Regions from separate parts of the Streptomyces sp. NPDC005866 genome, predicted to be linked through region 3. Evidence: predicted binding sites of a transcription regulator. Region 3 holds the regulator's gene; each other region holds the start of a gene.
The links. Region 3 encodes HrcA, which represses chaperone genes, less so after heat shock. Its sites were predicted from a motif close to TTNGCACTCNGNNNNNCNGAGTGCNAA; they were not measured.
Positions count from the first base shown of each region.

Region 1 (3,276 bases), on a different contig from region 3:
AGCGCACGGCCCGGCCGGCGAACAGCGGTACCGTCACTGGGGCCTGAGCGCGCCCCTCCCTCCGGCGCCGCACCCCCCACCTCACCCGCTCTCCCTCCGCACGACTCTCCCCCCGGTCGTCGACCACATCCCCACCGCCGACAAGGTCGTCTTCCTCACCTACGACGACGGCGCCGAGAAGGACCCCCGGTTCGTGGACATGGTCCGTGAACTGCGCCTCCCGGTGAGCATGTTCCTCACGGACAGCGTGGTCGGCCCCGGCTACGGCCACTTCGCCCGCCTCCAGGAGGTCGGTGCGAGCGTCCAGAACCACACCCTCGACCACGCGGCCCTCCCCGGCCTGCCGTACGCCGGCCAGCGTGCCGAGATCTGCGGCCAGCAGGACAAACTGAAGTCCCGCTTCGGCATCCGCCCGCGCCTCTTCCGCCCGCCCTACGGCACGTACGACACAACCACCCTCCGCGCGGCGGCCGACTGCGGAGTGACGGCGGTGGTCCTGTGGCGGGCGGCGATGACGGCGGACAGCATCACCTACGAAAATGGCGAGAAGCACCTGCTCCCCGGCGACATCGTCCTGGTCGGCCCGGACGAGGCCACCGGCCCGACCCTACGAGAGCGCACGGCACGCCTGCTCCGCCGCGTACAGGCAAGCGGCCTGACGGTGGGACGCCTGGAGGACTACCTGTAGCCGAAGGCGACCCGACACCAAGACCAGCCGACCAGCCGATCGCCGCGAGGGCGCTCTGCATGGCATATCAGCCCGGTCCGGCGCCCGCGGAGAACGGCGCTCGGCCACGAGCATCGCCCGGTCGGGTGTCTGCGGAGGACGGTGCTCAGCCACGAGGATCGGCCCGTCTCCGGCGTTCGGCGACGATGGAGCTAGCCACGCGTATCAGCCGGTTCGGTGTCCCCGGAGGACGGCGCTCGGCCACGACCATCGGCCGGTCCGGCGCCCGCGGGGGATGGCACTCAGCCATGCGTATCAGCCGGTCTGGTGTTCGCGGAGGACGGCACTCGGTCACGCGTATCGACCCGCCCGGTGTCCCCGGAGGTTGGCGCTCGGCCACAAGCGCCGGCCGGTCCGGCGTTCGGTGACGATGGCGCTCAGCAACGGCTAGCAGCCCGTCCGGTGTCAGCGGAGGTTGGCGCTCGGCCACATGCGTCGGCCCGTCCCGCCTTCGACGACGATGCCGCTGGCCACCCGTATCAGCCGGTTCGGTGTCCCCGGAGGAGGGCGCTCAGCCACAAGCATCGGCCGTCCGGTGTCAGCGGAGGACGGCGCTCGGCCACAACTGTCAGCCTGTCCGGCAACTATCAGCCCGCCGGCGTTTGAGGACGAGGCCGTCCAGGCCGAAGCGGGGGGCTGGGGGCGGCAGCCCCCGGGGGCGGTCGCCGCGGCTCCGGTCACCCAATTTCGGCGCCGCGCCGCAGGCAATTGGCACTCCGCTTGACCGAGTGCTAATCGCGGTCATAGTCTCAGCATTGGCACTCGGCAGATGAGAGTGCCAACAAGCGACGGGCAGGTCCGGCACCCGCGACGACGGATCGACCTGGTCGCCACCTCAGACAGTTAACCCCGTGAGATCTCCGAAGGGGGAGGTCGGATCGTGACGACCGCCAGCTCCAAGGTTGCCATCAAGCCGCTCGAGGACCGCATTGTGGTCCAGCCGCTCGACGCCGAGCAGACCACGGCCTCTGGCCTGGTCATCCCGGACACTGCGAAGGAGAAGCCCCAGGAGGGCGCCGTCCTCGCTGTGGGCCCGGGCCGTTTCGAGAACGGCGAGCGCCTGCCGCTCGACGTCAAGGTCGGCGACGTCGTGCTGTACAGCAAGTACGGCGGCACCGAGGTGAAGTACAACGGTGACGAGTACCTCGTCCTCTCGGCTCGCGACGTGCTCGCGATCATCGAGAAGTAAGCCTGCGACTTACCACCTCAAGCACTCCGCTTGAAGCTGCGCCCCTGGCCCCCGCGATTCTCCGAGAAGCCGGGCGCCAGGGGCGCAGTCTTGTTCACCCGAGAATTCCGAGAGGGCTCCCGCTGCCATGGCGAAGATCCTGAAGTTCGACGAGGACGCCCGTCGCGCCCTTGAGCGCGGCGTCAACAAGCTTGCCGACACCGTCAAGGTGACGATCGGCCCCAAGGGCCGCAACGTCGTCATCGACAAGAAGTTCGGCGCCCCCACCATCACCAACGACGGTGTCACCATCGCCCGCGAGGTCGAGATCGAGGACCCGTACGAGAACCTCGGCGCCCAGTTGGTGAAGGAGGTGGCGACCAAGACCAACGACATCGCGGGTGACGGTACGACCACCGCCACCGTGCTGGCCCAGGCGCTCGTCCGCGAGGGCCTGAAGAACGTCGCCGCCGGCGCCTCCCCGGCCGCCCTGAAGAAGGGCATCGACGCCGCCGTCGCCGCGATCTCCGAGGAGCTCCTCGCCTCGGCCCGCCCGATCGACGAGAAGTCCGACATCGCCGCCGTCGCCGCGCTGTCCGCCCAGGACCAGCAGGTCGGCGAGCTCATCGCCGAGGCGATGGACAAGGTCGGCAAGGACGGTGTCATCACCGTCGAGGAGTCCAACACCTTCGGTCTGGAGCTGGACTTCACCGAGGGCATGGCCTTCGACAAGGGCTACCTGTCGCCGTACTTCGTGACGGACCAGGAGCGCATGGAGGCCGTCCTGGAGGAGCCCTACATCCTCATCCACCAGGGCAAGATCTCCTCCATCGCGGACCTGCTCCCGCTGCTTGAGAAGATCATCCAGGCCAACGCCTCGAAGCCGCTGCTGATCATCGCCGAGGACGTCGAGGGCGAGGCGCTCTCCACCCTCGTCGTCAACAAGATCCGCGGCACCTTCAACGCGGTCGCGGTCAAGGCCCCCGGCTTCGGCGACCGCCGCAAGGCGATGCTGGAGGACCTGGCGACCCTCACCGGCGCCACGGTCATCTCCGAGGAGGTCGGCCTCAAGCTCGACCAGGTCGGCCTGGACGTGCTGGGCTCCGCCCGCCGCGTGACGGTCACCAAGGACGACACCACGGTCGTCGACGGCGCCGGTGACCCCGCTGCTGTCGCCGGCCGTATCGCCCAGATCAAGGCCGAGATCGAGAACACCGACTCCGACTGGGACCGCGAGAAGCTCCAGGAGCGGCTCGCGAAGCTGGCCGGCGGCGTGTGCGTGATCAAGGTCGGCGCCGCCACCGAGGTGGAGCTGAAGGAGAAGAAGCACCGTCTGGAGGACGCCATCTCCGCGACCCGCGCCGCGGTCGAGGAGGGCATC
Region 1 covers NZ_JBEXWP010000015.1:158,236-161,511, reverse strand. Annotated here, with positions in the region: gene ABZ396_RS23035 (polysaccharide deacetylase family protein) at 1-688, shown strand, start outside; gene groES (co-chaperone GroES) at 1,608-1,916, shown strand; gene groL (chaperonin GroEL) at 2,044-3,276, shown strand, end outside.
Region 1: groES (co-chaperone GroES) is a predicted target of HrcA. The motif match lies at 1,436-1,462, and genes of this name have one in related genera.

Region 2 (3,276 bases), on a different contig from region 3:
TCGACGCCCCCGTCCGGACCGGCCGAAACGCCCGAGGGCGGCACCCCCTGTGAACAGGGAGTGCCGCCCTCGGCAGGACAGGCGATCAACCAGGGGTCGATCAGAAGTCCATGTCACCGCCCGGCATGCCGCCCGGAGCGGCCGCGGCGGCCTTCTCCGGCTTGTCGGCGATGACGGCCTCGGTGGTGAGGAACAGCGCGGCGATGGAGGCCGCGTTCTGCAGAGCGGAGCGGGTCACCTTCGCCGGGTCGATGATGCCCTCGGCGATCATGTCGACGTATTCGCCGGTCGCGGCGTTCAGACCGTGGCCGACCTGAAGGTTGCGCACCTTCTCGACGACGACGCCACCCTCGAGACCAGCGTTGATGGCGATCTGCTTGAGCGGGGCCTCCAGGGCGAGCCTCACGGCGTTGGCGCCGGTCGCCTCGTCACCCTCGAGCTCCAGCTTCTCGAACACCGCGGAGGCCTGGATGAGCGCCACGCCACCACCGGCGACGATGCCCTCCTCGACGGCCGCCTTCGCGTTGCGAACGGCATCCTCGATGCGGTGCTTGCGCTCCTTGAGCTCGACCTCGGTCGCGGCACCGGCCTTGATGACGGCGACGCCACCGGCGAGCTTGGCCAGGCGCTCCTGGAGCTTCTCGCGGTCGTAGTCCGAGTCGGACTGCTCGATCTCGGCGCGGATCTGGTTGACCCGGCCCTGGACCTGCTCGGTGGAGCCGGCACCGTCGACGATGGTGGTCTCGTCCTTGGTGACGACCACCTTGCGGGCGCGGCCCAGCAGGTCGAGCGTGGCGTTCTCGAGCTTGAGACCGACCTCCTCGGAGATGACCTCGCCGCCGGTGAGGATGGCGATATCGTTCAGCATCGCCTTGCGGCGGTCGCCGAAGCCCGGGGCCTTGACCGCGACGGACTTGAAGGTGCCGCGGATCTTGTTGACGACCAGGGTCGACAGGGCCTCGCCCTCGACGTCCTCGGCGATGATCAGCAGCGGCTTGCCCGACTGCATGACCTTCTCCAGGAGCGGGAGCAGGTCCTTGACGGAGCTGATCTTGGAGTTGGCGATCAGGATGTACGGGTCGTCGAGGACGGCCTCCATACGCTCCATGTCGGTGGCGAAGTACGCCGAGATGTAGCCCTTGTCGAAGCGCATACCCTCGGTGAGCTCCAGCTCCAGACCGAAGGTCTGGGACTCCTCGACGGTGATGACGCCTTCCTTGCCGACCTTGTCCATCGCCTCGGCGATGAGCTCGCCGATCTGGGTGTCGGCGGCGGAGATGGAGGCCGTGGAGGCGATCTGCTCCTTGGTCTCGACGTCCTTCGCCTGCTCGAGGAGAGCACCGGAGACGGCCTCGACGGCCTTCTCGATACCGCGCTTGAGGGCCATGGGGTTGGCGCCGGCGGCGACGTTGCGCAGGCCTTCCTTGACCAGGGCCTGGGCGAGGACGGTCGCGGTGGTCGTACCGTCACCGGCGACGTCGTCCGTCTTCTTGGCGACTTCCTTGACCAGCTCGGCGCCGATCTTCTCGTACGGGTCCTCCAGCTCGATCTCCTTGGCGATGGACACACCATCGTTGGTGATCGTGGGGGCGCCCCACTTCTTCTCAAGGACGACGTTGCGGCCCTTGGGGCCGAGGGTGACCTTGACGGCGTCGGCGAGCTGGTTCATACCGCGCTCAAGGCCGCGCCGCGCCTCCTCGTCGAACGCGATGATCTTGGCCATGTGAAGTGGTCCCTCCAGGACTGGGGGTGAGTCTTCGGACCGCGCCCGCGCCCGCGACGGACGGCTCGCCGACCCGTGGGTTCCTTGCCCCACCCGGCCTGCGGGCCTCACCGACCCGGTCCATCTTTGTCACTCTCACCTTCAGAGTGCTAACGCCAATGATTAGCACTCGCCCATCGAGAGTGCAAGGCGCGCTCGCGAAGCGAGTGTTCGTTGAGGAGTGGCGGTCGGGCGACGGGCGGGCGCAAGCGCCTCCCGAGGACTGGGCCGCCCCTCGACCGCACCTCGACTCCGGCACCGCGCCGCGCGCCCGGTGGCGCGCTCGCGCGCTCGCCCCGGGCATGCCAAAGGGCTCGTAACCCATGGCTCCCATGGGTTACGAGCCCTCCGACAAAGAAAGAAGAACGACGCTGTCAGTCGGCGCGTGCTTCAGCTGGTCGCGAGCCGGACCATGTCCGCCTGCGGCCCCTTCTGGCCCTGCGAGATCTCGAATTCGACCCGCTGACCTTCCTCCAGGGTGCGGTAGCCGTCCATCTGAATCGCGCTGTAGTGGACGAAAACATCCGCACCACCGTCGACCGCGATGAAGCCGTACCCCTTCTCCGCGTTGAACCACTTGACGGTGCCCTGAGCCATGCCTAACTCCCCTATTACTGGCCCTTGCACAGATCCACACTTCGCGGATCCGGGTCAGACCTCACCCCCCACAGGTTGGGGGCGTGCGCCGGAACGCGTCGACCGCGGCTGAATGTATCTGTCCAACTGCCGTCTGCAACAGGTCAATCGGACGAGAATTCTGGACCGGAAGGGTCCGGAATGTAGTGAGAATTCGGCCGACTTCAGGGCAAGTCGGGCCGCATAAAAGCCGCAAAAGCCGCATATAACCCGCACACTTTGGCTACTTATTGTCGGGCCTGCGGAATGAATCCGGGGCTTCCACCCCGGAGATCAGGAGCGCGTTCCCCAACTCTACCTCGCTCAACCACACTGAATTGCCCCCTCCGCTTCTCTCACGGAGGGGGCAATCGGATGAACAGTCGGTGATGGGTATTACCGAAGGTAATGTTCGGTCATACGGCCATCACGACAGCCAGGTCAGCGGGGTCACCGGGGCTCAGCCGCCGGCGACGGCCGGGATGATGGACACGCCGGCGCCGTCCGGGGTGGCCGTCTCCAGGCCCTGTTCGAAGCGCACATCGTCGTCATTGACGTACACATTCACGAACCGGCGCAGCTTGCCCTGGTCGTCGAGGACGCGGGCGGCGATCCCGGTGTGGTTCTTCTCCAGGTCGGAGATGACCTCGCCGAGGGTGGTCCCGTCAGCGCTTACTTCGGCCTGGCCACCGGTGTAGGTGCGCAGGATGGTGGGGATGCGAACGGTGACGCTCACGTTTCAAACCTCCGGTTAGAGCAACGCCCTGCTTTTGGACGACTGCCTGCTAGGCCAGCCCAGCCTCGCGGAACGACTCGAGAGTGGGCCGGATAGTCGCCGTAAGCCCGGTGCCCGCCACGGCGTCCAGCGTCTTCAGTCCATCACCGGTGTTCAGTACAAC
Region 2 covers NZ_JBEXWP010000004.1:43,507-46,782, reverse strand. Annotated here, with positions in the region: gene groL (chaperonin GroEL) at 101-1,723, opposite strand; gene ABZ396_RS07105 (cold-shock protein) at 2,153-2,359, opposite strand; gene ABZ396_RS07100 (MoaD/ThiS family protein) at 2,838-3,113, opposite strand; gene thrC (threonine synthase) at 3,163-3,276, opposite strand, start outside.
Region 2: groL (chaperonin GroEL) is a predicted target of HrcA. The motif match lies at 1,886-1,912, and genes of this name have one in related genera.

Region 3 (3,276 bases):
GCTGCCGTCGTACGAACTCCCCGTCCACCACCGCTCCGTGACCGGGCACGTACAAGGCGTTGTCGCCGCCGAGGGACAGGAGGCGGTCCAGGGCGGCCGGCCATCGGGACGGTACGGCGTCGGGGCCCGCCTGGGGGTCGCCGGACTCCTCCACCAGGTCGCCGCAGAACACCACCTCCGGGTCGCCCGGGACCAGCACCGCGAGGTCGTGGGCGGTATGACCGGGGCCCACGTCGGCCAGCAGGGCCTGGCGGCCGTCGCCGAGGTCGAGGGTCCACTCGCCGCAGACCGGATGGCGGGGCAGCGGCAGCGCGTCCGCCGCCTCCTCGGCCTCCGGGGCCGGCAGGCCGTTGCGGATCGCGTCCAGGCGGAGTTCCTCGCGGCCGTGCGCGAAGACGGCCTCCGTGCCCGCCGCCGCGTACACCAGGGCGCCCGCGAAGGCCGGGGCGCCGAAGACATGGTCGAAGTGCGGGTGGGTGAGCGCGAGATGGGTCACACGGTGTCCGGCCAGCTGCTGCGCCTGCGTACGCAACCGCGCGCCCTCCGCCAGGCTCGACCCGGCGTCCACCATCAGGACCGCGCCCGCCCCGAGGACGAGCCCGGCCGTGCAGTCCCAGCCCGGCAGCCGGCACCGGCCGACCCCCTCGGCCACCCGCTCCCAACCCAGCTCTTCCCAAGTCACCGTCATGCCGCGACGCTAGCTGCAGAACGTCCCGGGTACTGACCGGCCTTGCCCAGTCAGTACCCGACGGCCGTACACTGGGCCGGGGATGCTGGCACTCGCGTTCGCAGAGTGCCAGACGAAAGACCCGAAAGGCCGCGGGGACGACTTTCTGGAGGTGTGGCGCTGGATGCTGAGTGAACGCAGGCTTCAGGTATTGCGCGCCATCGTCCAGGACTACGTCGGCACCGAGGAGCCGGTGGGGTCGAAGGCGCTGACCGAGCGGCACAACCTCGGGGTCTCCCCGGCGACCGTGCGTAACGACATGGCCGCCCTGGAGGACGAGGGGTACATCGCCCAGCCGCACACCAGCGCCGGGCGGATCCCGACCGACAAGGGCTATCGGCTGTTCGTCGACAAGCTGGCCGGCGTCAAGCCGATGAGCGCGCCCGAGCGGCGGGCCATCCAGAACTTCCTCGACGGCGCCGTCGACCTCGACGACGTCGTGGCGCGGACGGTGCGGCTGCTGGCCCAGCTGACGCGGCAGGTCGCCGTCGTGCAGTATCCGTCGCTGACGCGGTCCACCGTGCGGCATGTGGAACTGCTCTCGCTCGCGCCCGCGCGACTGATGCTGGTGCTGATCACCGACACCGGGCGCGTGGAGCAGCGGATGGTCGACTGTCCGGCACCTTTCGGCGAGATGTCCCTCGCGGATCTGCGGGCCCGGCTCAACAGCCGGGTCGCGGGACGCCGGTTCTCGGACGTGCCGAGGCTGGTGGAGGACCTGCCGGACGCCTTCGAGGCCGAGGACCGCGGCACGGTCTCGGCGGTGCTCTCCACCCTGCTGGAGACACTCGTCGAGGAGAACGAGGAGCGGCTGATGATCGGCGGCACCGCCAATCTGACCCGCTTCGGACATGACTTTCCCCTCACCATCCGGCCCGTCCTGGAGGCACTGGAGGAACATGTCGTCCTCCTCAAGCTCCTTGGCGAGGCCGGGGATTCGGGCATGACCGTACGCATCGGTCACGAGAACGCCTACGAGGGACTCAACTCCACGTCCGTGGTGTCGGTCGGCTACGGTTCGGGCGGCGAGGCAGTCGCCAAACTCGGCGTGGTCGGACCGACCCGCATGGATTACCCGGGAACGATGGGAGCGGTACGAGCGGTGGCACGGTACGTCGGACAGATCCTGGCGGAGTCGTAAGTGGCCACGGACTACTACGCCGTTCTCGGCGTGCGCCGCGACGCGTCGCAGGAAGAGATCAAGAAGGCCTTCCGTCGGCTCGCTCGCGAGCTGCACCCGGACGTCAACCCGGATCCGAAGACCCAGGAGCGGTTCAAGGAGATCAACGCCGCCTACGAGGTGCTCTCCGATCCGCAGAAGAAGCAGGTCTACGACCTCGGAGGCGACCCGCTCTCGCAGAGCGGCGCCGCGGGCGCGGGCGGCTTCGGGGCCGGTGGCTTCGGGAACTTCTCCGACATCATGGACGCGTTCTTCGGTACGGCGTCGCAGCGCGGTCCGCGTTCGCGTACCCGCCGCGGCCAGGACGCCATGATCCGGATCGAGGTCGAGCTCGACGAGGCGGCCTTCGGCACGACCAAGGACATCCAGGTCGACACGGCGATCGTCTGCAACACCTGCAACGGTGAGGGCGCGGCGCCGGGCACCTCCGCCCAGACGTGTGACATGTGCCGGGGCCGTGGTGAGGTCTCGCAGGTGACGCGGTCCTTCCTGGGCCAGGTCATGACCTCCCGTCCCTGCCCGCAGTGCCAGGGCTTCGGCACGGTCGTGCCGACGCCCTGCCCGGAGTGCGCCGGTGACGGACGGGTGCGGTCGCGGCGGACGCTGACCGTGAAGATCCCGGCCGGTGTCGACAACGGCACCCGGATCCAGCTCGCCGGTGAGGGCGAGGTCGGGCCCGGCGGCGGTCCCGCCGGTGACCTGTACGTCGAGATCCACGAGATGCCGCACTCGACGTTCCAGCGGCGCGGCGACGATCTGCACTGCACGGTGACGATTCCGATGACGGCGGCGTCGCTCGGTACCAAGGTGCCGCTGGAGACGCTGGACGGGCTGGAGGAGGTCGACATCCGGCCGGGCACGCAGTCCGGGCAGTCCATCCCGCTGCACGGGCGCGGCATCACCCATCTGCGGGGCGGGGGCCGAGGCGACCTGATCGTCCATGTCGAGGTCACGACCCCGACCAAGCTCGACCCCGAGCAGGAGCGGGTGCTGCGGGAGCTGGCCAAGCTGCGCGGTGAGGAGCGGCCGCTGGGGCAGTTCCAGCCGGGTCAGCAAGGGCTGTTCAGCCGGCTGAAGGACGCGTTCAACGGGCGTTGACGGGTCGCCGTGAAGGGGCCACGCCCCTTCGGCCCCGAAATGTGTGGCATGTGCAAAGGGGCGGCCCGATTCGGTCTTGTTCGGAGGACGTGACAACATGCCGTCATGTCCTCCGCACTGACCGATCTCTTCCCACTTCCGATCGTGCAGGCCCCCATGGCGGGCGGGGTCTCCGTCCCGCAGCTCGCCGCCGCCGTGTCCGAGGCGGGCGGGCTGGGGTTCCTGGCCGCCGGGTACAAGACCGCCGACGGGATGTACCAGGAGATCAAGC
Region 3 covers NZ_JBEXWP010000031.1:79,558-82,833, forward strand. Annotated here, with positions in the region: gene ABZ396_RS34725 (MBL fold metallo-hydrolase) at 1-688, opposite strand, end outside; gene hrcA (heat-inducible transcriptional repressor HrcA) at 852-1,868, shown strand; gene dnaJ (molecular chaperone DnaJ) at 1,869-3,005, shown strand; gene ABZ396_RS34740 (nitronate monooxygenase) at 3,111-3,276, shown strand, end outside.